DNA from 2 places in the Ureibacillus sp. FSL K6-2830 genome. Region 2 is predicted to be linked to the other one. Evidence: riboswitches for the same ligand, from Rfam matches in the RefSeq annotation. Region 2 holds a riboswitch; the other holds the start of a gene.
What was found. Region 2 has a riboswitch for glycine ahead of gcvT (glycine cleavage system aminomethyltransferase GcvT). Riboswitches for the same ligand answer to the same signal wherever they lie in the genome.
Positions count from the first base shown of each region.

Region 1 (15,825 bases), 1.0 Mb from region 2:
ATAATGCGTCGCTCTAAGGACATATTCTCCAATTTTTTATTGTAAACAGCATAATTGTTTTTACTCTTTTGTTTTACTTGAGTTAAAGCAGAATCTGCGTTTTTAATAAGCTCTTCCGGTGTTGTGCCATGTTCAGGATATGAAGCTACTCCAATACTGCAAGTCAATACATTGTCCTTTCCGTTTACAACAATGGGTTTTTGAAACTTCTCAATTATGTTATTCACTATGTTAATAGTATCTTGTTCGTCTTTAATATCACGCAACAGTACAATAAACTCATCACCGCCCATTCGAGCCACTAAATCGATCTCTCGAATTGATTCTCGAATGTTTTCAGCAGCTTTCACAATGACTAAATCCCCATTATCATGCCCAAGTTGTTCATTGATTAATTTAAAATCATCTAAGTCAATGAATAAGATAGAAAATTTTTTATTCGTTAATCGAACATCCATAACATACGATCGAAGCTCATTCATAAAAGTTGGACGATTAGGGAAATTTGTTAAACTATCGTGATAGGCTAAGCGATAAAGATTCTGCTCTACTTCTTTACGAACACTTATGTCGCTCATGACAATTAGTACTAAATTGTTTAACGGATTTTCATCATTATGAATGATTTTAATCGTCGCTTCCACATCAATGTATCTTCCATCACCATGGAGCAATCGAAACTCCAACTTACGCGAAGATTTCCCTTTGGACATATTCAATAATTTTTGGATTTCCTTTTTTAACAGTTCTGAATCTTCCAAGTGAATCAAATTAAATACATTTTGTTTTTCTAATGATTTTAAATCATAATGTAATAGTATTTGGAATGTTGGAGAGACGTAATGAAAAGCACCATCTTCATCAACTAACGCTACAAAGTTGTCGGAATGTTCGGCGATCAACTCATATTTTTTGTAGCTTCGTTCTAGTTCTTCTTCCAATTCTTTTTCTTTCGTAATATCTGTTCGAATGGAGAAATATTTATATGGTTTTCCTTTCTCATTTAAATAAGGAACAATAGTTGCATGTACCCAATAATAAGAGCCATCTTTCTTTTTATTTTTTATTTCACCTCTCCATATGTTCCCCTTTCCTATTTCACTCCACATTTGTTTAAAAAATTCTTTTGAGTGAAAACCAGAATTGATGACACGGTGAGTCTTCCCTATTAATTCTTCTCGAGAATATTGGGCAATTTCACAAAATAATTCATTGACATATGTAATTCTTCCTTGTGCATCCGTAATAGCGACAATAGAGGATTTATCTAATGCATATTTCAGTTCTTTCAATTCTTTCAATTCTTCAGCCAAACTTTGTATGTCAATTTGCTGTTCAACATTGAACGAAACATTTATTTTATCATCCATAAATCATTAATGCTCCTTTACAGAAATCGAAAAAATGTCCAAAAAATACCATTTTTCTATTATCCATACTTAAGTGCTCTTGGAAATTACACTAATTTTTTACTATTTTTATAATACCATATTAACAAAAACCTATAATTAAGGTGAAAAAGTAATAATTAATATGAATAATTTTTATAAATTTGTTGAAATTATGTCATAATTTCTCTAATTTTATTTGCGGAGCATATTTTTATTGGATTTCCACCTTATAGTAACGTAAAAATTAACAAAAGGTGAATGTTGAATAAATTTATTGAAAGAAGATGAACTAGCTTTTCTGTGCGAGATAAAACGAAAATGCTTAGATATATACTATTGTTTGTGAGGAGAAAAAATTCAATAAATTGATAGGAATTTTCGTTTCTGGGAGAAAACACATCTTGCATATGAGAATGAAATTGACTTGGGGGAAGAATAGCTTGTATTTCATTGCAAGAGAGAAAAATGGCTTAAAAAAAGCTGAACCGCAAACCGTTAACGGTCTTTACGGACAGCCTTTTAGAAAAGAGACGTTATGAGGTTAAAGTTGTGACTATAATTTTTGTAAAGTCGGAAAAATTATTCCTTTGATGAAAGCAACTTCATTAGGCTTTTTATGTCTTCTTGCAAGGATTTCACTTCATCTTCAAGCCGATCAATTTTTTCATGCAATGGTTGAAATTCTCCATCTAACATATTTTTTAGACGTTCTGCTTTTTCATTTTGTTCCATAAACTATTCCTCCAAACAGTTTGCTGAACTTAAAGTTGTATTTCATTTACATCTTTATTATATAACATCTTTTCTATAAAAATAGGCTTTTACGAAAATCGTCAAGTGATTGTCATTTTTCAATCAAATAAAAAAACGCTTAAGGAAATTCCTTAAACGCCCGCCCCGAATATCAAACTGTATATGAAGCCGTAAATGACACAAACAATTGTTGCAATAATAATGAAGACACCTAAATAATATAAAATATTGATTAAAATCTGCTCAAATCCATAACCCATGGGATAATACCCCATTTCCTTCCCTCCGTTGCAGAAGATTCGCTCACTTTTGATATATGCAAAAACGGTTGAACTGTTACTTCTAGAGGAATTCTGCATTCATCGAAGAAACTGTAAACGCCTGTTTGTTTCTTCAAATTGCGGCTCTTCACTCAATCGGATTCAACTTGATTTCTTCTTCGATTTTTTCTAATAACTCTTTTGCACTATCTGCTGAAATTGGCTCGCCATTAACAAGGGCATAATAATGACCGTTGCAAATTTCACAATAGGAATTACACCCTGTATCTTCCACTATTACATCTTCTCGCTGTTCCAACTCATCGTATACATCTGGATGGCAATAAGCCCTGTTCGAAACACAAAATTCAACTCTATGTTTGAAAGGTTCGCTTTTTCGGCCGAATAGTTTTTTAAACATGTGCGCACTCCTTCGCTATGTAAACCGTTAATTAATTATATTATACTATGTTCTACTCTTTTCATCGTGAATAAACTTTGACAAACCAACTAAAAGGATGTACACCTTTTCACCACTTCGATATACTAAAAAACACCTTATAAAGATGGGAGAATAATGATGAACGAAACAGAATATGATCGTTTCCTCCATATTGAAACTTGTGGATCGAATAACGGTATCTATCAATCCATTCATTACAACCGCTACGAACCCACTCCTTATTCTGCCTTAGAAGAATTGCTAAAAAATTATCAAATCAACGAGAACGACTCCATTGTCGATTTTGGCTGTGGATTAGGGCGATTAAGCATTTTCCTCCACTACAAAACAAATGCATCTGTCTTGGGTATCGACATGAACGAGCAATTCATAAAAGAAGCAATGAAAAACCGAGAACGATATTGCAAGAAGTTTAAAAAAAAGGAAGATAAAATCCAGTTTCTCCGCTGTTTCGCTCAAGATTACCCAATTCAACCGACAGAAAATAAATTTTATTTTTTCAACCCTTTTTCTTTGCAGATATTTATGAAAGTTCTGCATCATATCATGCTCTCAATCGAAGAGAAAAAGCGACCTGTGGACGTAATTTTATACTATCCATCAAATGACTACATCGATTATGTAAATCATTACACTCCTTTTGAAAAAGTAATGGAAATTCCCATTCCTACATTGCACGAAAAAAATTGGCAAGAACGTTTTATTATTTATCGATTAAACTAGGAGCCATTGTCTTAATGGCTTTTTTTCATTATTTTTTGCCGTTGTTTTAAGATAAATCCCCCAAAAATGACCGTGCATCCGACAATGGAAATAATTAATGCGAAGGCTGTCCATTTTGAAAAATAAACGCCAAATAGCAATAAAAATATCCCCATCCATATAAATATGTTCATATTTTGATTCTCCCTTTTCTAATAATGTTCTATCAAGTTAATTACACTTTCCCCATTGTATGAGAGAGCCTTACTAGATATACTTCACACGCTTTGAATATGTTTTTAAAACGCAGGACAACTTAATAAGGATGGGAATAATTTATATTATTATATTACAATAATATAAATTGATATAATAATCAGAAATTTGTTAATTAATTAAAGATTATAACTTTTCGATTCTTCAACACTTCAACGCGAAAAAGTGCTATACTTTATTCGATTTTATTTTTAAGTAATAAAAATCATTAATAAATGAATTATTATATCAAAATAGGATGGAATGAGCTATGAAAAATCAATTATTTCGAAAATTATCTTTAAGCGAATTATTGAATCAAAAAGGCACATCACAGTTTAATAAAACAATGAATTCATTTGATTTAATCGCTCTTGGTGTTGGAGCAGTTGTCGGAACAGGGATTTTCATTTTACCAGGTACTGTAGCTGCTGTTCATGCAGGCCCTGCCATCGTTTTCTCATTTATTTTGGCAGCAATTGTATGCGCTTTTTCAGCCTTATGTTATTCGGAATTGTCTTCATCGATTCCAGTAGCTGGTAGTGCCTATACATATTCCTATGTGATCTTTGGTGAGCTAATCGCTTGGATAATCGGATGGAGTCTTTTGCTTGAATATGGTTTAGCTGTTGCAGCAGTGGCAACTGGTTGGTCTGCTTACTTTCAATCTCTTGTTGAAGGATTTGGCATTCACGTGCCGCAAGCATTATCTGGCCCATTCAGTCCAGCAAACGGAACATATATCAATTTACCAGCCATTATAATTATTTTACTTTTAGCTTCCTTCCTATCTTTAGGAATGAAAGAGTCTAACCGATTAAATAAAATCATGGTTTTCATTAAACTAGGGATTATTTTACTCTTTATTCTTGTTGGAATGTTTTATGTGAAGCCTGACAACTGGCAACCATTTATGCCATTTGGTTTTGGTGGGATTTTATCAGGAGCGGCACTAGTAATCTTTGCTTATTTAGGTTTTGATGCGGTATCTTCCGCTGCTGAAGAGGTAAAAAATCCACAGCGAAACATGCCGATTGGAATTATCGGAACGCTCGTGATTTGTACAATTTTATATGTAGCCGTTTCCCTTGTGTTAACAGGGATGGTTCCATATAAAGAATTGAATGTAGGAAATCCTGTTGCTTATGCGATGGAAATGAAAAATCTTGATTGGGTATTTGGGGTTATTTCGCTCGGAGCAGTTATTAGTATGATGACGGTGATTTTCGTTATGCTTTACGGAGGTACTCGCTTAGTGTACTCCTTTGCTCGTGACGGAATGCTTCCAAAAGTGTTATCAGAAATTCACCCTCGCCGTAAAATCCCGTTAAAAAACACATGGATTTATGCAATATTTGTATCTTTATTCGCTGGTTTTATTCCGATTGATAAGTTGGCAGAACTTGTGAATATCGGTACATTGATTGCTTTTGCTGCTGTATCGATCGGCGTTATCTTTATTAGAAAAATGAAAATTGATGGATTAAAAGAAGGATTTAAAGTACCATTGTTCCCAATTGTGCCAATTCTTTCCTCCCTCCTTTGTATTTTCATGATCGTCCAATTATCTACATTCACAATGTTTACTTGTCTTATCTGGATGATTATTGGTTTATTAGTGTATTTTGTGTATGGAAGAACGCATAGTGTATTGAATAAAAAATAGGATCAAAAAGCTTGTTGCAATGAGTGCAACAAGCTTTTTTTCGCTTGAGCATCATTTTAAAACAATAAGCTTTTCCTTCATAATTAATAAAAGTTCTCTATTGAGTCAACACCTTTGCGACTAGGATATGTTTCCCGCCGGAGCAATGATCGGTAAAAGAAAAATTTTTATCAAAAAGTAAGGGTGACTGGAAAGTTTTCGCTTTCTAGACACCCTCTTCTTCCCCCCACTTATTAGCTTGCAGGGTTCACTTCTAATTCTGCTTTTATTTTAATATCTTTTCCTACCAATACGCCACCTGTTTCAAGGGCAGCGTTCCATGTAAGACCGAATTCTTCACGGTTGATTTTTGCTTCCGCTTCGAATCCGTAAACTTCCACGCCCCAAGGGTTTTTCCCTTTACCATTGTACTCCACTTCGAATGTGACTGGTTTTGTTACATCTTTAATTGTTAAATCCCCTGTCACTTCATATTCGTTATCATCTGTTTTCGTAATCATTTTGGATTGGAACGTAATTGTTGGATATTTTTCCGCATCAAAAAAGTCTGCAGATTTTAAATGATTATCGCGATCTTCTGATTTTGTATTAATGCTCGCAACATCAAAGGTAAATGCAATTGTAGCAGTTGTCAGATCCGTTAAATCTTCCGCTTCAATTTCAGCCGTATAAGAATCAAAATGCCCTCTCACCTTTGACACCATCATATGCTTTACTTCAAAACCAATTTCTGAGTGTGATTTGTCAACAACCCACTTCGCCATTTTCATACCTCCCATATTATCCTATTTTGAATTCAAGATATATATGATTATTTTATTTTGAATTAATTTATTTTGAATTCGAGATAAATATATCATGCACTTATTTTTTTGTCAATCCTTCCATTTATGAATCTCATGTTTTATTTCATATATTCCCTCTTCTTTACGAAAAAAACATTTAATCTACATTTTGAATCATAGATTGAATTTTCCTTTTTATGAAAAATTTCAATATATTTTTTGTTGACCAATTGTTCCAAAGGTGTTAGTATCTTTTAGTATTGGAACTGAATAGGTGTAGCGATGAATGCTGTGGGTAAAACTACACGCAGGAGCAGCTTCTGGAGAGACCACGTTTTGTGGCGCCGAAGGATTCACAATCTCAGGCAAAAGGACAGAAGAATGATAAACCTTATTATTCTTTTGTGTTTGAGATTGGGAAGCCAATCTCTTTTTTATTACATCAATTGAGGTGAAACAAATGAGTGAACGTAGAAAAGCAATTGTAAGTGTCATTGGAAAAGATCAAGTTGGCATTATCGCTAAAGTAACGACTGTGATTGCAGATCGAAACATCAACATTTTAGATATCAGCCAAACGATTTTACAAGATTTCTTCACAATGATGATGGTGATTGATGTGACCGATTTACCTAATCTTGAAACTCTACAACAAGAACTTAATGAACTTGGTCAATCAATTGGCGTTGTCATTACTGTACAACTTGAAGAAATTTTCCAAGCAATGCATCGTGTGTGAAAGGACGTGCAAATATGAATTTTGAAATTCAAGAAATGATGGAAACCATCCGAATGGTTCGAACTGAAAACTTGGATATCCGTACAGTTACGATGGGGATTAATCTCAGAGACTGTGCAGATTCCGATTTCGATAAAATGAATCAAAAAATTTATGATAAAATCACTCGCTACGCAAAAGATTTAAAAACAACTGCTGAAAAAGTGGAGAAAGAGTATGGCATCCCTATTATTAATAAACGTATTGCCGTGACCCCAATTGCAGATCTTCTAGGCAATGCAACAAAAGATCAAGCAGTGGAACTTGCCAAAACATTAGACCGTGCTGCTGTAACCCTCGGTATTGACTTTATCGGTGGATTTTCGGCCCTTGTGCATAAAGGAATTGCGAAGGGAGACCAAGTATTATTTGATGCCCTACCAGAAGCTCTAGCAGTCACGGAGCGAGTTTGTGCATCCGTTTCTGTTGGAACAACAAAAGCCGGCATCAATATGGATGCAGTTCGTCAATTAGGTGAAATCATTAAAGAAACAGCAGAGCTTACAAAAGATAAATCGGGTCTCGGCTGTGCAAAGCTTGTTGTGTTCTGCAACCCTGTAGAAGATAATCCGTTTATGGCAGGAGCTTTCCTCGGATCCGGTGAAGGAGAAGTTGTGTTGAATGTCGGAGTTTCCGGGCCAGGAGTTGTGTTAAATGCACTAAAGCGTTATCCAGATGCTGACTTAGGTGAAGTGGCAGATATTATTAAGAAAACCGCATTTAAAATTACCCGCGCTGGTGAATTAATTGGCCGAGAAGTAGCAAAACGCTTAGGGGTCCCATTCGGCATTATGGATTTGTCACTGGCACCAACAAATGCGATGAACGACAGTGTTGCTGAAATCTTAGAAGAAATTGGTTTGGAACGTGTTGGTACACACGGCACAATCGCCGCCCTTGCATTAATGAACGATGCAGTGAAAAAAGGCGGAGCGATGGCTTCTTCCTATGTGGGTGGATTAAGCGGTGCCTTCATCCCAGTTAGTGAAGATAACGGCATGATTCGTGGTATTGAAGAAGGTGCTCTAAGCTTATCAAAGTTGGAAGCGATGACATGCGTATGTTCAGTAGGGCTTGATATGATTGCCATTACGGGAGACGCACCTGCTAGTACCATTTCTGCAATGATTGCAGATGAAGCGGCTATTGGTATGATTAATAAAAAGACAACAGCCGTTCGCGTCATCCCTGTGCCTGGCGCAAAAGAAGGCGAAATGGTGGAATTTGGCGGCCTGCTTGGACGAGCACCTGTGATGGGCGTAAATCCATTTAGCTCTGAAAAAATCATCCGCCGAGGTGGACGCATTCCAGCTCCACTACAAGCGTTGGGGAATTAATTGATATAAGTGATAGAGCGAATGTAGAAAGTGATGAAGAGATCAGCTTTCTCATTCGCTCTTTTACTTGGCTATTATGAAATTGATCGATTGACTATTATGTTTACAGGTTTGGCTATTATCCCTTGATGATTGACTATTATTGTCATGACTTTGGCTATTATCACATGACCCGAAAGCCATTTTTTGTCGATTGGCCATTATATTCGCAAGTTTGACTATTATCTTCCGGAGCTTGACTATTATCAGCTCGATTCTGACTATTATCTCTCTTTTCAAGTGTAGATTTTTTTCGATTGACTATTATGTTCACAAATTTGGCTATTATCCCTTGATGATTGACTATTATTGTCATGACTTTGACTATTATCACATGACCCGAAAGCCATTTTTTTGTCGATTGGCCATTATATACGCAAGTTTGACTATTATCTTTTGGAGCTTGACTATTATCAGCTCGATTCTGACTATTATCTCTCTTTTCAAGTGTAGATTTTTTTCGATTGACTATTATGTTCACAAATTTGGCCATTATCTCTTGATGATTGACTATTATTGTCATGACTTTGACTATTATCACATGACCCGATATCCTTTTTTGGTTGATTGCCAATTTCACTCTTAGTGGATATCTTGTAATACTAAAGATGAAATGGGCGCGCCAAAATAATAAACTATCCTGCCAAAGTGCTTCCAAGACAGGATAGCATATCCTCCTTTCAGATACATTAACTTCTATCCTCAATGTAAATCCACCAAAAAAGCAAACTTTTCAGAAAGCCAATCCAATACCCACAGCTACTATACAACATTAAAACGTCTTACGACTTACTTCTTTATATAATCCTTCCAAGCTGTGAGTCCCCCATCTAATACAACTACATCATAATCATGTTTGGATAGAATGTTTGCACATTTTGTTGCAGAATTGCCTGTTGTGCAAGTGACAATGATTTCGCCTTTCTCAGGTAAAGCTGATATGTTTTTATCTTGATTATGTTCTAACTCGAAAATCTCTGTTTTATGGATATTAAGTGATTGGATGTTTTCCCCTTCAATATGGAAGGTATTATATTTCTCTTGATCTCGAACATCTAAAATCGTGAGTTGCTCACCTTGCTGCATTCTTTGAAACAATTCTTCTGGTGAAATTTTTTTCAATGCCATCTTAAAAACCTCCTATGAAATTATAGTGGTGGTTCCTCTACTCCTAGATTAATCCAATCTTCTTTCGGCGGCCCATAAACGCCAAACGGTTTTAGCCCTGCTTGTATCATTAGTCCTGTTGCTTGTCCACGAAGATGAATAATGTGTTTAATAAGTCCCATGAAGGTATAAAAATCCCTTAAGCAATCATGTTTGCTTAAGGGATAGACAATCCTATTCTTTTTTCTGCTTAATATTTGGAAGCGGTTGGGAGTTGTAAATTCTTGAATATGGTGGAACGGATTGAGTTAACCAAATGTTACCGCCAATGACGGAATCATGTCCGATTTTCGTATCTCCACCTAGAATTGTTGCTCCCGCGTAAATCACTACATTATCCCCAATGTCTGGGTGACGTTTAATTCCTTTAATCGGGTTTCCATTTTCATCTAACGGGAAGCTTTTTGCCCCAATCGTTACACCTTGATAGATTTTAACATTTTTACCAATTGTGCTTGTTTCTCCAATCACCACACCTGTTCCGTGGTCAATGAAGAAGTACTCGCCAATTTTTGCTCCTGGATGAATATCAATACCTGTTAAACTATGAGCATGCTCTGACATAATTCTTGGGATAATTGGAACGCCTGCTTGGTATAATTCGTGAGCTATCCTATGTATCGTAATGGCTGTAATGGATGGATAGCTGAATAAAATTTCTTCTAATGATAAAGCTGCAGGGTCTCCATTGTAAGCCGCTTGAATATCCGTTTGTAGAATTTCACGAATTTCAGGTAATTTGTTGAGTAAATCCACAACGATTTCTTCTGCTCTTACTTCCGGTTGGCTTTCTCCATTATTTTTGAGCACTTTCGAAATGATATCTTTTAAATCTAGTGCAGTTGATCTTAATAGATTCCCAATGTTTGTCTCAATGCGCAATTCGTCTTTAAAGGTGTCGCAAAAACAAGGGTATAACACTTTACGGAAGTTCTTCAAAATTTTAATAATCTTTTCTTGCCCTTCAAAGCCGATAGATTGTTCAATTGGAAAGTGTTGTTTATGAACATCGAGCAATGAATTGGCGATGTTTGGTACACCATTGTTTAACCATTCATCTAATTTCAATGAATCCACCACCCTATTTTTTTTCGAAGGAAAGGAAAGGAACCCCTTTGCTAGTAAATTCTTTTTCCTTAGATTTTATTTATTGCTATCATATAAAACTTGCACTAGGTTTATCAACTATCTTGATTTTTTCATAAAATTTGACAATTAGAAAACTATTGATAGACTAAAAACTTGCTGGATAAACACTCCAGTAAGCATTTTTTAACATTATTCAACTTTGCTTTCAACTACTACAGCATCCGCCTTGATTGTTTCACCGAAAGCAGGTTTTAATGTTTCTTCATATGCTTTTGTAAAGAATTTTTCTTCATATAAACTTTCAATTTCTTCATTTAACCATTCTAATAATTCTGCATTTCCTTTTTTAACAGCTGGAGCGATACAATCCAATTCACCTAAAGTAGGTAATTGCTTAAAAAAATCGCAGTTGCTATCTATTTACCTAATAAAGCTCCCCCTCCTAACAGCTTTCTTCGCTATAAAAAATCTGCTCCATTGTATGAACTGAAGCAGATTTTATAAAGTTAATAGTTATTGCGAATTGTTTTTAAAGCTTTGGACCATTTAAGCAGTTGGTCGAGCATATCATTTACAGTTTTTGTATGCATTTCTGCTGGTTTGAACTTTGTCATGTTTTCAAAATCAGTGAAAAGAGATAACGCAGGGTGTGTCCGAACATCTGCCACCGCTAATTCTCCCAAAATCCCGCGTAGATGTTCAGCAGCACGTGCTCCTCCAACAGAACCGTAGCTGACAATGCCAGCCGCTTTATTATTCCAAACTTCTCTAGCTAAATCGAGCGCGTTCTTTAAAGCCCCTGTAATACTGTGGTTATATTCTTGCACAATAAAAATAAATCCGTCTAAACTTGCTAATTTTTCATTCCATTTAGCTACTCGAGGATCTACTGTATCAGATGTTGTCGTACCAAAAAAAGGCAAGTCGTAATCAGCGATATCAACGATTTCAAATTCCGCTTCTTCACGATTATCAGCTATTTCTTTTACCCATTTGCCAACTTGAGGACTTACTCGACCTTCACGTGTACTTCCTAAAATGATCCCAATTTTTAATTTCTCTGACATTGTAAGTTCCTCCTAATTATTTTTCTAAAAAACTCTTTATGATAACAATGTTGCCAATTTGTCGAAAAGTTATGATGTCGGAAAATGTAATTTTTATGGATAGATTTTGTCTTGATATTCACATCTATATGTCATGCTGTTTGTTCTTTCGTTCTTCCAAAATATCTTTAATCATTTCAATATGGGAAGACGCCCATGCCTTTTCCCTAAAATGAAGAAACAAAGCAAATGTAATACCTGTGATATAACAAACAATGAAAATCATCCAATTTCGCGTTCCTTCTTGAAACAGGATTTTCTGAAGATGCTCGGAAAAAATTAAAAATAAAAAAGGGATGGACGAAACAAAAATCGGAATCATGCCTGACCCATTTTCCTCTTTTACTAATCGATAGTAAATTAATTGCAACACATCGCTTTCAATTGACTCATAAAATTTTCGAACTTCATAAAGATCTTTTAAATATTTTGATTCATGAATGGCATCTTGATTTTCTTTAAGCCGCTTATAAATTTTGTGAGCGTCTCCACGAAAAATGTTCATCACTTCTCACCCCACAGCGTGAAATTTAGTGGGTTCACCATATTGTTTGCACTCCTCCTATTTGGACTACTTTTATTATTCTTCATCCTTTTAAAAATAAACTTTTCACAATTTTTACGAAATATTAGGCGTTTATCTGTTGTATATCAGTTTTATATATAATATAATTGTTATATATCACATAGGAGGGGATGGCCTTGTTGAGCAATAAAGAGCGTAAAAATATGGTTCAGTTTTTGGTGAAGTATTTTGGACTTGAACCAATTCAGCTTGTAAACATTTCTGATCGTATGTTAGAAGCTACGTATGATTTTGCGTATTCTCGATTTGAAATGGAAACGGATATTTAATGGCATGAACAAAGGGGTAAACATATAAGAGTCGTTTCTCATGGGAAGAAACGACTCATTTTATTTCATCCAAACATATCACTCTTCAATCTTTTCAAATTGTAATGTAAACAATTCAATTTGTCTGCCCCATTCAACGGCCATGTTGATTTCCGTCTCTTCATTTACATTTGTACATTCCCCACAAACATCTGTAATCATTAAGATCCCCTGATCATTTAATAAACCGATTTCAGTGGAAGAACCGGATGGTGTTTCTATACGATAGCCGATTTGTTTTGGAATTGGTTTCTTCCCGATGTATTCGATTTGAAGTATGGATGATTCCTGTTTTTTCTCCATTACCACTTCATAGACAACTCGCCAATTTTTCGTTTCACCGACAAAAGTCCATTCTTTCGTATTTTGGCATGCTGTAAGCACAATGAGAACAATGAAGACAAAAATTGCTCTTTTTATCACTTTGTCACCTCTTCATTCGTATTCCTATGAAATCATTTTGGATCTATGCATTAAAGAGAAAAATTTTGAAGGAATAGTTTCATTGAATTGACGCACGCTAAATTCAAGATTTTTGGGAGGTGATAAGGATGGCGAAGAAAAATAAGACGAGTTTTAAGAAAGATAAAAAGGAGAATAAAAGATCTAATCAACGGGAAGAATATTCAAAAGAGTTTAATCAAGTAATCCACAACAATCCTCCTGCTGAAGTAAGAAAACCCCGAAATACTTAATTTCAATGGGTACTAGCCCATAAAAAGAGCGAATGTAGAGAACGATTCGCTCTTTTTTGTAAAGGATGGATATTGATAATTGAAAAATTTAACATTCTCTTTAGAGAATTTTGCTAAAAAACAAAGCTCCAATTTTAAAATTCCTATTCGCTTCCTTCTATTCCTCTATTCATCGAAACTTTAGAGATTTTCCGCAAAATTTCTAACCCCTTAGCCAATTCATCAAAAGATGCATATGCGTATGAAAGTCGTATATGATGCAAGTCGTTTGCAGCATAAATATATCCGGGATTAATCAAAACCTTTTCATTCAACAGTTTTAAAAAGAAAGCTTTATTGACAATCGGCTGATGGAACCTAAGCCAAATATAAAAGCCCCCTGCTGACTTATTCCATGAGGCAATATCTTTAAACTCTTCTTCCAATATCTTTTCTACAAAGGCAACCCTCTCTTTTAGTTGATGTCGGAGCCATGAAACATGATTTTCATATAATTCCGTTGATAACCAGTGAGCCACAATTTCTTGTGAGAAGGAGCTAGACCCATAATCTGTTTGCATTTTAATATCGGCTAATCTCTGGATTACTTGCGTTGGCCCTACTACCCAACCAATGCGTAATCCTGGACTTAACGTTTTCGAAACGCTCCCGATGTATAGCACTTGTCCTGAAGAATCGAAGGATTTAATCGGCGGTGTCGGAGAATCAAATAATAATTCATGGTACACATCATCTTCCACAATCGGAATTTGCAAAGCATTGCACACTTCATACAACTGTTTCTTTTCTTCCACTGAAAAATTTATTCCTGTTGGATTATGCAATGAGGGAATGCAATAAAAAATAGACTGCCTTTTCTTTTTTAAAGATTGTAGGGTTTCTTGTAAATGCTGATTTCGCTGAACCGAGATCATTTGCATCCCCGCAGATTGAAATGGATGCACTGAAGTTAAATAAGATGGATCTTCATGAAATACGATTGAGCCTTCCTCTAACAAGCCAAGAGCAATTAATTGCAATGCTTGAAGTGCCCCTGAAACAATTAAGATATTTTCAGGAAAAGTATAAATCCCCCGCTTTTGTAAATATTCGCACAAAATCTTTCGCAATCGTTCATTCCCTAGAGGTGATGAATAGCCGATTACTTTCGCATCAAGAGAAATTGATTGAAGAGACTGCTTCAACTCTTTTGTCGGAAGTAATTCCGGTGACAACTCCCCTGTTCCAAGGCGAATGACGTCATCGTATTGCTCGTATTCATTAATCAATTGAATGGTATGAATGTTTGGTTTATGAATACTCGATTCAATATGTTGTTTCCAATTCGGTTGGGATTTGTTTAACAGGGCATTCCAAGAATGATTCGCCACATAGACTCCAGAACCCACTTTCGATTCCAATAAGCCATCCGCTTTTAATTCTTCTATCGCCTGTTGCACCGTGCTACGATTTACTTTCAATTGGCTCGCAAGTTTTCGTTGGGGTGGAATTTTTGTGCCAACCGTCCAATCTCCTCTTTCAATGCGAGACCGCATCCAATTGACAATTTGTTCTTGTAGGGTTAAATGGGAATTCCGTTCTGGTTTCCAGTCCAAAAAAATCACCTCTTTAAAATTGGATGGTGCAAAATCCATCCAATTGGTCGTTTTCTTTTAGTTATAACAAAGTATGATTGATTTAGAAAGCGGGGTGAAGAAATGGAACCACTATTACACGGAATCATTTTAGCATTTGGATTGATTTTACCTTTAGGGGTTCAAAATGTATTTGTTTTTACACAAGGTGCTATGCAGCCGAATCTTTTCCGCGCCTTTCCTGCGACAATTACTGCAGCGATGTGCGATACATTGTTAATTTTACTTGCTGTTTTTGGATTATCCGCAATTGTGTTGCAATTTGAATGGTTGCGAATAGGGCTTTTAATGGTGGGAGTCGTATTTTTGTTATATATGGGGTATGCCATTTGGAAAAGCAAACCAGCAATCACTGAAACAAACAACGCGTTGCCAGCCAAAAAGCAAATTATCTTTGCGATTTCCGTTTCCGTCTTGAATCCTCATGCTATTTTAGACATTATAGGTGTGATTGGAACGAGCGCGCTGAAATATGAAGATATCGAACAATTATTATTTACCTTAGCCTGCATCAGCGTATCTTGGATTTGGTTTGTTGGCCTAACCATAGCAGGGGGAGTCTTGAAAAAGTTAGATCGCTCCGGAAGGATTTTAATGATTTTTAACAAATGTTCAGCCATTTTTATTTGGGGCACTGCTATTTATTTAATGACTGATGTATTTGGCCAGCTCTAGTCTTTTCCAATGAAATGCTTAAGAATAGGTTTTCCTTTTTAATTAAATAAAGAGCCATTGCATTTACTTCTGACAAGCTTGTACAAAAAACAAATTATACCAATTAGCTATTTAAACTTTTCAATGTTATGAACAT
Region 1 covers NZ_JBBOQR010000001.1:1,191,901-1,207,725, forward strand. The annotation lists gene NSU17_RS05800 (sensor domain-containing protein) at 1-1,370, opposite strand, end outside; gene NSU17_RS05805 (hypothetical protein) at 1,793-1,930, shown strand; gene NSU17_RS05810 (hypothetical protein) at 1,971-2,123, opposite strand; gene NSU17_RS05815 (hypothetical protein) at 2,276-2,419, opposite strand; gene NSU17_RS05820 (DUF1450 domain-containing protein) at 2,553-2,825, opposite strand; gene NSU17_RS05825 (class I SAM-dependent methyltransferase) at 2,985-3,590, shown strand; gene NSU17_RS05830 (hypothetical protein) at 3,602-3,763, opposite strand; gene NSU17_RS05835 (amino acid permease) at 4,096-5,490, shown strand; gene NSU17_RS05840 (YceI family protein) at 5,724-6,254, opposite strand; glycine riboswitch at 6,586-6,662, shown strand; gene NSU17_RS05845 (ACT domain-containing protein) at 6,736-7,014, shown strand; gene NSU17_RS05850 (PFL family protein) at 7,029-8,390, shown strand; gene NSU17_RS05855 (hypothetical protein) at 8,554-9,135, opposite strand; gene NSU17_RS05860 (rhodanese-like domain-containing protein) at 9,219-9,557, opposite strand; partial or broken gene NSU17_RS05865 (DinB family protein) at 9,578-9,718, opposite strand; gene epsC (serine O-acetyltransferase EpsC) at 9,771-10,664, opposite strand; gene NSU17_RS05875 (amino acid ABC transporter substrate-binding protein) at 10,875-11,057, opposite strand; gene NSU17_RS05880 (NADPH-dependent FMN reductase) at 11,192-11,752, opposite strand; gene NSU17_RS05885 (hypothetical protein) at 11,877-12,296, opposite strand; gene NSU17_RS05890 (hypothetical protein) at 12,494-12,646, shown strand; gene NSU17_RS05895 (hypothetical protein) at 12,725-13,108, opposite strand; gene NSU17_RS05900 (hypothetical protein) at 13,237-13,380, shown strand; gene NSU17_RS05905 (aminotransferase-like domain-containing protein) at 13,524-14,975, opposite strand; gene NSU17_RS05910 (LysE/ArgO family amino acid transporter) at 15,078-15,689, shown strand.
Region 1: it holds a riboswitch for glycine, as region 2 does, so the genes downstream of both, NSU17_RS05845 (ACT domain-containing protein) here and gcvT (glycine cleavage system aminomethyltransferase GcvT) in region 2, are expected to answer to the same signal.

Region 2 (15,825 bases):
AGGAGAATTTTAGAAGTGGCGACAGTATTATATATGATTGCAACAATCCTAGGACTTATCATTATCTATGTTTTAGTAAGTTCATTCCGTTTAAAAAAATCTGTTACTAATTTGACGCAAGAAGAATTTATTAAAGGATATCGAAAAGCTCAATTAATCGATGTTCGAGAAACAAAAGAATTTGATTCTGGTCACATTTTAGGTGCACGTAATATTCCTTTTTCTCAATTGCGTCAACGTTACAAAGAAATTCGTCCAGATCTTCCTGTATATTTATATTGTCAAAATATGACAAGAAGTTCTAGGGCAGCTCTTTTCTTAAAGAAAAAAGGTTACAATCAATTGTATCAACTTCAAGGCGGTTTCAAAACTTGGACTGGTAAAATTAAAACAAAAAATTAGTTTGCCTGTTGAAATTCCTATATTTAAAGAAATGACATGATTCGCCAACAACATTTATGATATTTTACTCATGTCATATATCATCTTTAAAATAGCTAGTTTTAAAAGTAGTAAAAAATATCCATGAGATGCACTCATGGATATTTTTATTGTGAACGCTATTGTTTTTGATAACGCAAAATTGGATTTCTAGCAGCTTGAGTTTCATCTAATCGACTCACAACAGTTGTATGTGGTGCTTCTTGTACAATAGACGGATTCTCTTCCGCTTCTTTTGCGATTTGAATCAGTGCATCACAGAACGCATCTAAAGTTTCTTTCGATTCTGTTTCTGTAGGCTCAATCATCATCCCCTCTTCCACATTTAATGGGAAGTAAATTGTTGGTGGATGATAACCGAAATCAAGTAGTCGTTTCGCAATATCCAACGTACGAACACCCAGTTTCTTTTGACGTCGACCGGATAAAACAAATTCGTGTTTACAATGACGATCATAAGGAAGGTCAAAGTAAGGTTGTAGTTTGCGCATCATGTAGTTCGCATTTAATACTGCATATTCTGTTACTAATTTTAATCCTTCAGGACCCATTGAACGAATATACGTATAAGCACGCACATTGATGCCGAAGTTTCCGTAGAATGGTTTTACACGGCCAATGGATTGTGGACGATCATAATCAAAATGGAACGTGCCATCTTCTTTTTTCACTAATACTGGTTTCGGCAAGAATGGAATTAAATCTGCTTTTACCCCTACAGGACCAGAACCAGGACCTCCACCGCCGTGTGGACCTGTGAATGTTTTGTGTAAATTCAAGTGTACACAGTCAAATCCCATATCTCCCGGACGAACTTTCGACATGATCGCATTTAGGTTGGCTCCATCATAATACACTTTGCCGCCCACGCTATGCACGATATCCGCAATTTCAATGATGTGCTCTTCAAATAGCCCGAGCGTATTTGGATTTGTCAGCATAAGTGCCGCTGTATCTTCCCCAACTACTCGACGTAAATCTTCCAAGTCAACTAAACCATTTTCATCCGATTTTACTGTAATTGTTTCAAATCCAGCAACAGTAGCACTAGCTGGGTTTGTTCCGTGTGCAGAGTCTGGAACGATTACTTTATTACGATGACCTTCCCCATTTGCTTCATGGAAAGCACGAATCATCATTAATGCTGTCCATTCTCCATGCGCACCCGCAGCAGGTTGTAATGTAACTTCATCCATACCTGTAATTTCTTTTAAAGCTGTTTGAAGTTCGTACATTAATTCCATTGCACCTTGAACTGTTGACTCGTCTTGTAACGGGTGAATATTCGCGAATCCAGAGAAGCGGGCAACTTCTTCATTAATTTTTGGATTGTATTTCATCGTACAAGAACCTAGTGGATAAAATCCGGAATCTACGCCATGATTGCGGCGAGATAATGCTGTATAGTGGCGCATAATATCCAATTCTGAAACTTCCGGTAATTCAGCAGGTTCTTCACGTAAATATTCTTGTGGAACTAATTCTGATAATTCTACCTCTGGCACATCTAATTCTGGCAAACTGTAGCCAATGCGTCCTTCCTTCGATAATTCAAAAATGAGCGGTTGATTTTCGTTATGCATTGTAAGCCCCCATTTCTTGCACTAATTGATCAATTTCTTCTTTCGTATGCAATTCTGTTACGGCAATAAGCACATGGTTTTCAAGTTCAGGATAATCGCGGCCTAAATCATAACCACCGATAATGCCTTTTTCTAATAATCTTTTGTTTAATTCACTCACTGGTTTGTTTACTTTTACAACGATTTCGTTGAAGTGAGCACCTTGGAATGGAACTGTAAATCCAGCTTGCTCAAACGCTGTTTTTGCATAACGAGTTTTCACGATGTTTTGCTTTGCCATTTCTTGAATACCGCGTTTACCTAAAGCTGTCATAGTAACGGATGCAGCAAGAGCAAGCAATGCTTGATTCGAACAAATGTTAGAAGTTGCTTTTTCACGGCGAATATGTTGTTCGCGAGCTTGTAATGTTAATACGAAACCGCGACGTCCGTCTTGGTCTACTGTTTGTCCTACTAAACGGCCAGGCACTTTACGCATTAATTTTGAAGTCGTAGCAAAATAACCGCAGTGTGGTCCTCCAAAACTTTCAGGAATACCAAATGGTTGTGCATCCCCTACAGTAATGTCAGCTCCAAGTTTTCCAGGAGGCGTTAACACACCTAATGCTAATGGGTTTGCAGAAACAATGAATAATCCTTTCGCTTCATGTACAAGCTCACCCATTGTTTTCAAGTCTTCAATTTGACCGAAGAAGTTAGGATACTGAACCATGACAGCCGCAGTATCTTGATCAATCATACCTTTTAATGCTTCAATATCTGTAACTCCATCTTTCATTGGCACATTTACTACTTCGATTGATTGGCCATATGCATAAGTTTCTACAACAGTACGATATTCAGGATGGATTGCTTCAGATACTAACAATTTTTTACGTCTTGTTGAGCCGGCAGCAAGCATCCCTGCTTCTGCAAGCGCTGTTCCGCCATCATACATGGAAGAGTTTGCTAAATCCATACCTGTTAATTCGGCAATCATTGTTTGGAATTCAAAAATAGCTTGTAATTCACCTTGTGAAATTTCCGGTTGATATGGTGTATAAGCAGTATAGAATTCAGACCGAGAAATAACGTGGTCCACAATAACAGGTTTGTAGTGATTGTATACACCTGCACCTAAGAATGAAACAGCTGTTTCAGTGTTGATATTTTTATCTGCTAAAGCTTTTAGTTCTTTTAATAGCGCAGATTCAGATGCTGCTTCTTTAATATTATAAAGCCCTTTAAAACGCACCTCTTCAGGAATATCCGCAAATAATTCATCAATGCTTTCTACTCCAATGGTAGAGAGCATTTCTTGTTTGTCTTGTTCCGTAATTGGAAGATAACGATGCTTCATTGTTTGACCTCCATTAATTTTTATTTTTCACGTTTATAAAATGGCTTCGGCACAACATGTGCTTTTACCTTTTTATTGCGTATTTCTACTTCCACTTCTGTACCAATTTCAGTATATTGAATATCTAATAAAGCAAGTCCTAAATTACGTTTCGTACTAGGGATTTGTGTACCAGTTGTAACTTCTCCAATTTCAGTGTCGCCTTTAAATACTTTATAGCCATGGCGAGGAATCCCTTTATCAATCATTTCAATACCAACCAGTTTTCTTGAAAGCCCTTGTTCTTTTTGGTTTTTAAGAGCTTCTTTACCGATGAAATCCGCATCTTTTTGAAGTTTTACTGCAAAGCCGATGCCTGCTTCTAATGGAGAAATATTTTCTGATAATTCTTGTCCATAAAGCGGTAAGCATGCTTCAAAACGCAACGTATCACGTGCTCCAAGGCCGCATGGTATCAATCCATCTTCTTTTCCTGCTTCTAATAGTTTATTCCACAATGCTACAATTGAATTTGGCTCCCCGTATAATTCGAAGCCGTCTTCACCTGTATATCCGCTGCGTGATAACAATACAGAATAACCACTAACTTGAACAGATGCTTTAAATTGGAATGGTTTTAATTCAGATAAGTTCACATCTGTTAATGTTTGCAAGATTTTTTCTGATAGAGGTCCTTGAAGTGCAATTAAGGCATATTCATCTGATTGATTTATAATCGTTACATCGCCTTCTGCATGCTTTTTCATCCATTCAAAGTCTTTTTCAATATTTGCCGCATTGACAACAAGCAAGTATTGGTCATCGCCAAGATTATAGACGATTAAATCATCTACCACCCCACCATTTTCATAGCACATTACATTATATTGTGCGCCGCCAACTGGAATTTTTGAAATGTCATTGGACAATAATTTTTGAAGATAGCCGAGAACATCTTTCCCTTTTACAAGAATTTCTCCCATATGGGATACATCGAAAAGTCCAGCACGATTTCTTACAGCTTCATGTTCATCCTTTATTGATGAAAATTGAACGGGTAATTCCCATCCACCAAAATCAATCGTTTTTGCACCATATTTCGCATATTCGTCAAATAATGGTGTTCTCTTTAATTCTCCCATCGTGAAACCTCCCTCATTAATTAACAATTTACTACCAATATCTTTAAACTAGGCAAAAAGGACAGAAAATCCCCTTTTTAAAGGAATTCTCTGTCCTTGCACCTGAAAGTTACACCTATTATAAAATAGGCTTTCCCCTTGGGTGGCTGTTATTCAGCACTCTCCAGAGTTGCGTCCCGTACGAGTCTTTTTGCCTGAGAGATTCATAGTTCTACTACTTGCTCCTTCGGCGACGTAAAAACGTTCTCTCCCCGCACAATCATCCGCACCATATGAAATTTTTCAACAAACAGACATCTTTGCCTATATCCTAACATTGAACGTAATAGAAGGCAATCATTTTTTAAAACTCCTTAAAAAAACGAACATTTTTAAACAACAACACCTTATCATTCGCCTTTTAGTCGATTCACTTGAAAAGCAATATAATTTACCACTTGGCGAATTGTTCGATCTTTTGTAAGGACACGGATGTGAGCGGCTCTTTTATAAAATTTTCTCCTATAATAATATAGTCGTTCCAGTTCTTTTTTAGTCGAACGTTGTGCAATTGGTCGATTTTTGTCATTTTTTATTCTTTTATAAATGTCTTCAAATGATGCATCAAGAAAAAAGATTAAACCTGTTCTTCTCATTATTTGTCGATTTTCTTGTCTCATTGGAACGCCGCCACCAGTCGCAATAATGCAAGCTTCGTCACGAAAGTTTTTTAAAAATTCAGTTTCTAAATTTCTAAAATATTCTTCTCCAAACTTTTCAAAAATTTCTGGAATCGACATGCCTTGTTGTCTGACGATTTCTTTATCCATATCATAAAAGGGCAATCGTAGGGCATAGCTTAATTGGCGTCCGACTGCACTTTTTCCGCACCCCATAAACCCTACTAAGTAAATCTTTCGCATAATTAGACACCTTTCTACTAAAACTCTGCGGTTTCTCCAAGTAAATTTATCGTAGCACGAATGTTTATGTTTTCCAATGAATTTATAATAGAAAATTGAGTTAAGTAGGTTGAACTGTAAAAAATTACAACAGTGATAAGAAAAAACAAAAAGACAATGGCAACGGGAAATATCATGCCTTTTTCGTTATTTATGATATTGTACAAGTAACGCTCTCTCCTTTACAATACCATTCAAGAATTCTACTTTTATCGTTACAATATTGTTTGAAAGGGAAAACTCGGCATGCCGAATACCAATTAATAGTGGCACATAACCTTGATCATTGATTTGCAAACGAATCACATCTGTAATCTTGTTTATTTTTATCGTTTTTGTGGAAGAGTCTATGATATATAATGAATTATTCATTATATAAATATCCTCTGCATCAAGCAAATATTGTTGTAAATCATGAATAAAGATTTCCCATTTAATTTGTTCTTCTGCCACGATCGTGTTGTGCCATTGTTGAATTAATAGATAAAAAATAAAAATTACTTGAGCGAGTAACGAAAAAATCACCAATTGAAACAGCGCCTCGATAAATGTAAATCCATTTCCACTTCTTACAATTCGCCATCGCCATTGATGCATTTGTATCGTACCCCATCTAAATTGTTAAATCGTACACAAACCGCATCTGTTTGAAAATACCAAGCATATTCTACGTTGTCGATCCATTTTTTCCCTTCGAAAATACCGGTATTTTTAGCAATAATAACTGCTTCATAGGCCACTTGGGATGCATGTAATTCCAACGATTGATTGTATAGAGAATGCTGAAGTTGAAAAATGAACGGAATAAAACTTATGGCTACTATAATAATCATAAGCGTTAGCAACGATTCTAACATGGAAGTCCCCTTTTCATTCCACATAACGAATTCGTCCTTTATTGATATTAATGACAATATGTTTTTGTCCGAAAGGAGTGTAAAAAGTGAATTTCCCAAAATTTTTTACATTTCCATCTGGATCAATTCGAAGAGTTAATAAATTACTATACTGATCAAACTCAATGATTTCCGGTAGTTTTCTCTCTAAAATCACTTCATCTAGTTGATGGTATATTCTATAAGTATCTTGATTTACAAAAGAAACAAAACAGCTCCTTTGCTTTTCCAAGGCCAGCATTTGTGCCATTTGAATGTCTAATGTAAATTGGTGGAAAAACTGTTCCACAACCATTTTTTCTGTCATTTTAAAAGAAAAGGTTGTCCCTAACATACCAACCAATACGACAATCATTAAAACGAATAATATTTCTAATAGCGTATACCCCTGTTCTTTCAATAGCTCTATGCTCCTTTATTGATTGATTAATGTCACAGTTCCATCCGTCTCAATGGTAAATCCCTTGCCATTCGGACATTTATCCATCCCCTCTCTTAAGTATCCCTTGTTTACTAACTGATCTAATGTAGGGATGGTTTTGTATTCAATTTTGTATGATTCTACCTGCCCTTGTACCATGCGGATATATGCTTCACAACCTTTATCATCAATCGTATTCCGATGTTTCGTTACGTTTGGAACAGTTACTAATATTAAGATAGATATAATAAATAGCACAATTAACATCTCAATTAACGTAAAACCTTTTTGATTTTTCATGATTTCACCTCTATTACATGATTTCGACTAAGTCATACATCGGCAGCAGTATACTTAAATACGCTGCAACAATGCATATCGCTATCAAAATAAAGAAAAGAGGTTGAATGCTCGCCAAGCAAAATTTGATGGTCGATTGGATCCTCTCATTTAGCAATTCGCTGAATATGAGCATTTCCCGGCCTAAGTATCCATTTTTTTCACCGTGTTGAATCAATTCATCAAACTTTGGCATAAACAGTTGAAGTATCTTCACAGCCTCTGACAATGAATCACCGAACTTCACCCTTTGTTTCAATAGTGCTGTGATATATGATAAGTGGCGACTTATTTGTTGTTGTTCTAAAATAGACAATGCTTGTTGAAGTGATATACCTGATACTAATAAACTTCCAAGCAAATGAGAGAATTGTCTTGTTAAATTCACTTGATAAACATACTTCACTATAGGGATTTTCATAATGATGTTTAGTTGATGAGCGATTTCTTTTTTTCGAATGGAATGAATTGAAATAAATATCAAGAATAACGAAATAATGAATAGGAGTATGAGAAAATCTGGTATATGAAGCAATACAACAGCGAAGTTTATACTATTGACCTTTTCTGAATGATTCGAAATCACGAGTTGCTCTATGTTTGGTAAAAAATAACTTCGAAACAATATAAAAACCATTGTTAATAAAATCATCAAGAAAGCGGGATACATTAGCAACTTCATAATTTTCCGCTGCGTATCTTCTTGAAATTTTATTTGCTTACTTACGTGGTGCAATGATTCAGCCAAATCCCCTTTTTCTTCTGCAATAGCTATCAATAATAAAAAATGTTTTGGAATTGAAAGTTGTTGTAAAATATCCACTGCCGATGAACCGTTATTGAACTGTTGTTGTAATAAAGCATTCCACTTTTCCAATTCTTTAACGTGATAAGGAAGTAACATAAACAAGGCATCTGAAAATGTATATCCTTCTTTCAGTAATATGCTTGTCCTATTTAGGAGCGATGGAACATCCCGAACTTTCTCCTTATAATTTCTTTGAATGGGGAAAATCATTTTTTCGCTGATTTGCTGTAGCACGACAAATCCCCCAATTCTTTAATAGCAGCTTTTTGGAATTCCAATGTTTCCTCAACTGGCAAGTGATATTCAATTCCTTGCGCTGTATTTATAATTGCTTCTTGTAAAATATCTTCCGACAAAATTTCATAAATTGCTTTCCTGCTATCGCTATCATGTAACTGAATTAAACATTGGGCAATAATTGCAATCAAAGCTTGCCGAATTTCTTCTATGGAAACATTTAAATCCATTAAACGATATAGACAATTCACCGAATCTTTTGCATGTATAGTTGATAGCACCAAATGACCGGATAATGCAGCACGCATGGCGATTTCTGCAGTCTCTTCATCCCTGATTTCACCAATCATAATGACATCGGGCGAATGTCTTAAAATTGCTTTTAAACCAGCTGCATATGTAATACCTGCAAGCTCATTTACTTGAATTTGAAGCATATACGACTGGCTGCTTTCCACTGGATCTTCGAGAGAAATTACATGTCGCCCTAATGTGTCACTGCAATATTTTGCTAATGAATATAATGTCGTAGTTTTGCCCGATCCTGTGGCGCCACAAAATAATATCAATCCTTGTCGATTGGAAATCAATCTCAATAATTTTTCTGCTGAATGGCGATCGTAACATAATGAAGCAATCGGATATGAGGCATTTTGTAAAAACAAACGAATAACGAGGCTTTCTCTTTTATATACGGAAGGTAAAGTAGAGACTCGGAAGGCATACAAACGATTGGAAAACATTTCTTCAAATGAACCGCTTTGCGGCTTTCGCTTTTCACTAATATCTAAAGAAGATTTATATTTAAAAAAGGAAATCATTCGATCCCCTAATTCAATTGGGAAATGACCTGCAGGAAATAATTTTCCATATTTGCGAAACTGAATGGTGTAATGGTTTGGAGTTGGCTCAATTAAAATATCACTAGCTCCGAAATGTAAAGCTTTTAACAATAATTGAGTTGATTTTGTTTCAATAACGGACTCCACTTTCAAACGCATCACCACTTCCCTAAATTCGTGACCGCTGAATTTAGCAATAGTATAAGACGAAGTTTATATTTGGAAAAGGCTTTTTCTTAAAATTTTTATTTGACCCCTTTTTTCTGTTGAAACTTTATTTTTGAAAAGTTTATGGCAGATTTTATTACAAATTTTGAATATTTTGCTAACACCCAATAATCACCACGTATTTTCACTATCATTTTATTAATAATAAAGCTAAAATTGAAGTAGCATAAATATTACTGAAGGTGGGATAACAACATGTTGCATCCATTAAAAATTACGAGTACTTTAGCGGATGAAACTCGTTTTCAAATATATGAATACATGTTGCAACAAAAAAAAGCATTTACTGTACAAGATATTGCAGATAAATTTAATATACATCCCAATGTGGCAAGATTGCATTTAACGAAATTATCGGAGATCCATCTCATCACTACTGATTTTTTTAAATCAGGTAAAGGTGGAAGACCTGGTCGAATTTATCAAGTATCTGAACAAGGGGTTGAGTTGACTTTCCCAAAACGAGATGAAAAACATCTCGTCAAATGGGCACTTCAACTTGTATGTGAGTTGGGACAAGATGCATTGAAGACAGCGAAAAAAATTAGTTATCAAGATGGCTTAAAAGAAATTCAAAAAAGATTATCAAAGATAACTAAACCTCTTAGCTTTGAAGAAAAATTAGAAATCTTATCTGAAGCTGCTCTACTAGTTGGCTACATTCCAAAAATTGTAGATACTGCTGAAGGAAAGAAAATTACGCTAACGATTTTTAACTGTCCATATAGAAGTCAAATAAAAGAACATAGCGATATAGTATGTGAACTACATAAATCATACTTACAAGGTCAAATCGACACACTATTTGAAAAAAATGAATTTGTTCAATTTGAAAGTATGGTTCACGATTGCGATTTTTGTAAATATGAAATATTTGTGCCAAATGTTGCTCTGTAAAAGATACACTTGATTGTCACAAATCTATCGAAGTATCAGTTTACAATATTGTCAATTATCATTTATAATAAACATTGAGATTATTGTGTCGTACAAAAGGAGGGATTTGACATGGCTAATATGTATAAAGTTTTAGCATTCTGGACAGGTATTTTTGCCGTAATGTTCTATCTTGGTCATATGATTGAGATTTCGCTATTATTCGTAGGTAATTCTGTATTATTCTTATTATTAGGCTTCTTAAACCTTTCAGAACGCATGTACATGTACATTTTCGGAGCTTATTTGACAATATTCTTTGCTGGATTTACTTATTACACAACGTTTATCCACGTACCGGGTGGACTTGGACACTAATAAATCAGAAATGGGGCTGTCTCAAAAGTCATTTTGAGGCGGCCCTTTTTGCGACGAGGATAGTGGAAGTTTGTTTCGACTATCACAGGAGGAAAAAGCAAGCAAGGGTGCCTGGAAAATTCTCGACTTTCTAGACACCCTCTTATTAAGTTAAAAGCCATGTAAAAATGGATTCGTATCCATTTCATGAGCTGGTGTTGTATAGCCTCCATGTCCCGGATAAATAATAAAATCATCAGGCAGCACAAGCAGCTTCTCATGAATGGATTTTAATAACACTTCCAGTGAACCACCAATTAAATCTGTTCGACCGATGCTTCCTTGAAACAGCGTATCGCCTACAATTGCAAACCCATCGTCTTCGAAAATATATGAAATGCTTCCTGGAGAATGTCCTGGCGTAAATACCGCATGAAATTTCATGCCTCCTACAACAAAAGTCTGCTCTTTTTCGATGATATAATCTGCCGATTGCAGACGGTACGTTGGAAGATCCACATATTTTCCTGAACCATTTTTATTTGGGTCCATTAACCAATCCTCTTCTTCTTTATGAATATAAACAGGAATATGAAAAGCCTGTCTTAATTCATCGACAGCACCTATATGGTCAAAATGAGCATGAGTTAAAAAGATGGCTAGTGGTTTCAACTGTTGAGACTGAATAGTAGAAATGATTCTATTTCCTTCTTCGCCTGGGTCAAAAATGATGCATTCTTTTGATTGGTTGCTCACTATATAGCAATTTGCTTGCACTGGACCGACACTTAATGTTTTAACATCCAACAATCTCATCACCTCTAGCGTATTATACTATGGTTTGGAAAAAATGAACATTGCCAACCAATTCATTTCTAACTTTTAAACGAATCAATCGTTGTTCATATAAACGTCACTTTTAAAACTCGACATTTTATGACTGTTGCTATAAAATAGAGAAGGAATATTGTTTTACCGACATACTCTTTGGATGTCGAAAGGAGTGTAATATTTTTCATGAACTTATTAATGGTTATTTTCGGTTTAATTGCAATTCTTTCATTAGTTGCGGCATTCCGCGCAATCAAAGACAAAAACGTTTTAGCAATTATTTTTGGATTAGCATCTGGAGTAGTGTTTGGTTGGTTTGTCATCATGACTGTATTATACCAAGGCTATCCACCAGTACATCACTAATGAAAAGAAATAAAAAACGAGGTGCATTGCCGCATCTCGTTTTTTATTTAAATTAATTTTTTAAAAGGAAAAAAGGTTTCTAGAAAATCAAAGCATTCTAGAAACCCCCACATTCTATAATCATAGCCCTTATAACTCTTTTCTGCTACAGAAGCAGAAATAAGTCTCTGCTATCCTCTTTGCCATTACTCTGTAGCTAAGCATGCACCACAGTCGAAAGTGACCGTTTAAAACGGTCACTTTATCAACAATTATTTAACCGCTTCAGATATTAAATTTCCCGTTTCTTCATCATAGAAGCGTAATAAGTCACCATTGATGATTTTATCTGAATATCCAAGCTCTTTTTGAGCTCGTTCAATATAAGGTGCACATCCTTGAATATCCACCTTCTCTCCTGTTGCACGATCGAAGCATGTTTGATCCGCAAATACATACTGATCCGTCACAAAGCGTCCATCACGGAAGATGACAAAGTCTTCGTGTTCATCAGAGAACAAGTCTGCACCTAATTGCATATCATTGGAAGTGTCAATTCCCAACAAATGTAAAATGGTTGGTCTTAAGTCAATTTGACCTCCAACCTTTTCGATGATTCGCCCGTCACCAGATCCCGGAACGTGAATGAATAGCGGCACTGACTGCAACAATGCGCTATCGTATGGCGTAATTTCTTCTTTTTCTAAGTACATAGCCATCGCTTTATTATGGTTTTCAGAAATTCCATAGTGATCTCCGTACATAACAATAATGGAATTTTCATACAATCCTTTTTCTTTTAAATGTTCAAAGAATAATTTGACCGCCTCATCCATGTATCGCACAGTTTGGAAATAACGGTTTAACGTACCTGAATTAGAGTTGTACTCAGGAATCATTTTATCTTCTTCATCCAATGTGAATGGGAAATGGTTTGTTAATGTAATTATTCTTGTATAGAACGGCTGCGGCATTTCAGTCATAATTTCCGCTGATTGTTCAAAGAATGGAATGTCTTTTAATCCCCAGTTTACAGAATTATCTTCGTTTACTTCATAGCTATCAATATCATAGAATTTTTGCATTTTTAATGATTGATATGTCATATCACGATTCCAGAAAGATTTATTGTTTGCGTGCATGACACTTGTAAAATATCCATTTTTCCCTAGCTTTTCAGCCATCGAATTAAACGTATTTCCACTATGCGTAAAGAATACAGCACCACGGTCTAAACCAAACAGTGAATTTTCCAATAAGAATTCAGCATCACTTGTTTTGCCAAGTCCTGTTTGATGATAGAAATTATTAAAGTAATACGTATCTTTATCGTGAATTAAGGAATTCAAGAATGGTGTAACTTCGTATCCATTCATGTCATTTTGCAAGACAAAACTTTGCAATGATTCCAGTTGAATGACAATCAAATTTCGACCTTGATATTTACCAAACATATCTTCATTAATGGCTGCTTGGTTTGCTTGAACATAGTTATTGACTTCCACTAGTTCGCTCCCATCGGCAAGAGCACGTTGAGCGGAAGATTTTGATTGAATGTAAATATCATATAAATGATAATTATAAGTTCCAATATTTTTTACTAGTAATTCGCGGTCAAAACTACGAGTTAAAAGCTGTGGCCGTTCTGTTTCAGAAAGACCTAAATTTAAAAATAACACAGCTAATGATAGGACAAAATATGCGCGACGAACTTCTTTTCGAACGCTATATAATGTCTCCATTTTTGGTAAGTATTTAATTGCCAACAAAATAACAAATACATCAATAAAGTATAAAAGATCCTTAAAATTAAGTATTTCAGCTACAGACGTTCCTAATTCTCCGAAATTGCTTGTTTGGAATAATACAGGAAGCGTAATAAAATCGTTGAAGAATCGATAGAAAGCAACATTTGTATAAAGTACAATACTTAACACCATACTTGTAATGACAATCCAACGATTCTGCGCCTTTTCTGTTTTGAAAAATAAAGATATTCCGTAAGCAAAAAGCAAAAAGCTAAGAGGATTTATAAATAAAATGAACTCTTGCATTCCATTTTCTAAATCGAATTCAAAGCTGGTTCGATAGACGATTGCAGTCTTAATCCAAGTTGCGATAATGGCTACTATTAAAATCGTATGTTTAGGCCATTTCCATGACTTCATCTTGCATCCTCCTCTTCTTACGTATTCAAAGTCACAACATTCGCACATATACTTCATATATTTAGAAGAAGGCAAATAATATCTTAATCTTTTTCTTGCCATTATTCAATGAATTGCACTACGAAAAAATTAAAAGAAATTAGGTTATAAAAATTATATATTACCTTCCCTTTACAAACCCCCAAAAATATTTACGTCTTTTTTACAAAAAGGTTCCCAAAAATAAAACAGTGGCTTCTACACTGTTCTTATGAAAATGACTTAACAAGTCTACACCTTTTTAACAATTGATTCAATCATTATTTTTTTCTTTTATTGGCTATATTCGTTATTTAATTTCATTTTTCTTTCTTCTTCTTTTTTTATTTCGTTTCGAATTATCAATAGAGCCGATTGGAATTCTTTTGGATCTATAACTTGCGACTTATATAATTCGCGTATTTCATCTTCCATCATCATCAAATCCCCTAAGCGATCTCCTGTATAAATAAACGATCCATATTGCTTCAATATGTTGCGAATATCGAGTATCGTTTTCATTCAGCTATCTCCTTTCGATTGTTGGCACAATGTATGAGAGCTTTTTCAGTAATAATGAAATCAACTGGAATATCATGAGATTCTTTTGGTAATTCTTCGACAATTTGTAAATGAAAAGCTAGAGATATCTTATGCCCATTATAATTCGTTAAATACCGGTCGTAATAACCGCCTCCATAACCAATTCGATACCCAAGTTGATCAAATACAATCCCTGGTACAATCATTAAATCAATTTCTTCAGGAGATACATAAGTTGTTTTTTCTGGTATAGGTTCTTGCAAATCCATATATACCGTTTCCAGCTGAGAAAAGCTAGTGATATGATAAAAAGCCATTGTTCGTGTTTTTGGATTGCATTTTGGAACAGCTACTCGCTTACCAAGTTGCCAACATGACTTAATTATTTCATAAGTATCCACTTCAGGCTGTCTTGAAATAGTCAACGCAATCGTATGGCATTGTTCTAGGATGGGTTCATTGAATAAGCGCTTTTTTATCATTTCTGAAAGTAAATGATATTGATTATTGGACATTTGGTTTAAAGAGGATTTAATAGTATTTCGCCATTCTTTTTTGTTCATTTCAATCAATCCTTTGCTTATAAGTAAAAAGCCAAAACCGGAATTGGTTTTGGCAAAATCATTACTTCGTTTCACGGTGAAGAGTGACTTTCTTCTCGCGAGAGCAATATTTTTTTAGTTCTAGACGTTCTGGATTGTTACGTTTATTTTTTGTAGAAATATAATTACGTTCTCCACATTCTGTGCAAGCTAATGTAATGTTTACGCGCATTATTAACCCTCCCACTCTCTATCATGAATTTATATATAAGCATGATTTATACGACTAAGTCATTATAACATAAATTGAAAAAAAATCTAGCATCATTTATTAATTAAAATCCTTATGTTAAAATAATTCAAAAATGTAAAATTCGGAGGAGCGATTGTGGAACTATCAACGTTACTAATCATCATCGGCATTATTTGTATTATTGCATCTTTTTTCCTAAAAGATACATCAAAAAAATTAGAACGAGATGTTGAAGAATTATCTCTGCAATTTTATCAAGAAACAAACGGAATTAAAAGAAGATTAAAAGTGATCGAAGAAGAATTATTACTCGAGCCTTCTTTTAAAGTAAAGCCGGCGACAAAACCTATTACAACTAAACCAGAGAATGTACTCAAACAACCGAATAAGCCGGTCAATCAAATTTTAGTTCGACAAGTCATCGAATTAAATAAGCAAGGATACCCAATTAGTGAAATCAGCAAAATGTCAACATTATCTGAAGAACAAGTACTACATATTCTTAATCACGGAGGTCAATCATGAAAAGATCGACTGTTCGTGGGTTTGGCCTTGCTTGTTTAGTCATCGGCATCCTTTATACAGGGATGGATCGTTTCTCTCATACCGAATCAGAGTCAAAGGAAATTGCTAATTACGAAGAAAAAATTACACAGCTAGAATCCCAATTAAAAGTAGCAAAACAACAATTACAAG
Region 2 covers NZ_JBBOQR010000001.1:177,732-193,556, forward strand. The annotation lists gene NSU17_RS00885 (rhodanese-like domain-containing protein) at 34-402, shown strand; gene gcvPB (aminomethyl-transferring glycine dehydrogenase subunit GcvPB) at 561-2,024, opposite strand; gene gcvPA (aminomethyl-transferring glycine dehydrogenase subunit GcvPA) at 2,017-3,363, opposite strand; gene gcvT (glycine cleavage system aminomethyltransferase GcvT) at 3,384-4,484, opposite strand; glycine riboswitch at 4,573-4,653, opposite strand; glycine riboswitch at 4,657-4,747, opposite strand; gene NSU17_RS00905 (shikimate kinase) at 4,874-5,386, opposite strand; gene comGF (competence type IV pilus minor pilin ComGF) at 5,573-6,022, opposite strand; gene NSU17_RS00915 (hypothetical protein) at 5,995-6,306, opposite strand; gene comGD (competence type IV pilus minor pilin ComGD) at 6,296-6,721, opposite strand; gene comGC (competence type IV pilus major pilin ComGC) at 6,737-7,042, opposite strand; gene comGB (competence type IV pilus assembly protein ComGB) at 7,056-8,123, opposite strand; gene comGA (competence type IV pilus ATPase ComGA) at 8,096-9,127, opposite strand; gene NSU17_RS00940 (helix-turn-helix transcriptional regulator) at 9,392-10,093, shown strand; gene NSU17_RS00945 (DUF2626 family protein) at 10,205-10,450, shown strand; gene NSU17_RS00950 (MBL fold metallo-hydrolase) at 10,601-11,245, opposite strand; gene NSU17_RS00955 (DUF2759 domain-containing protein) at 11,447-11,626, shown strand; gene NSU17_RS00960 (LTA synthase family protein) at 11,878-13,773, opposite strand; gene NSU17_RS00965 (YqgQ family protein) at 14,086-14,313, opposite strand; gene NSU17_RS00970 (5-formyltetrahydrofolate cyclo-ligase) at 14,310-14,897, opposite strand; gene rpmG (50S ribosomal protein L33) at 14,959-15,108, opposite strand; gene NSU17_RS00980 (hypothetical protein) at 15,265-15,654, shown strand; gene NSU17_RS00985 (hypothetical protein) at 15,651-15,825, shown strand, end outside.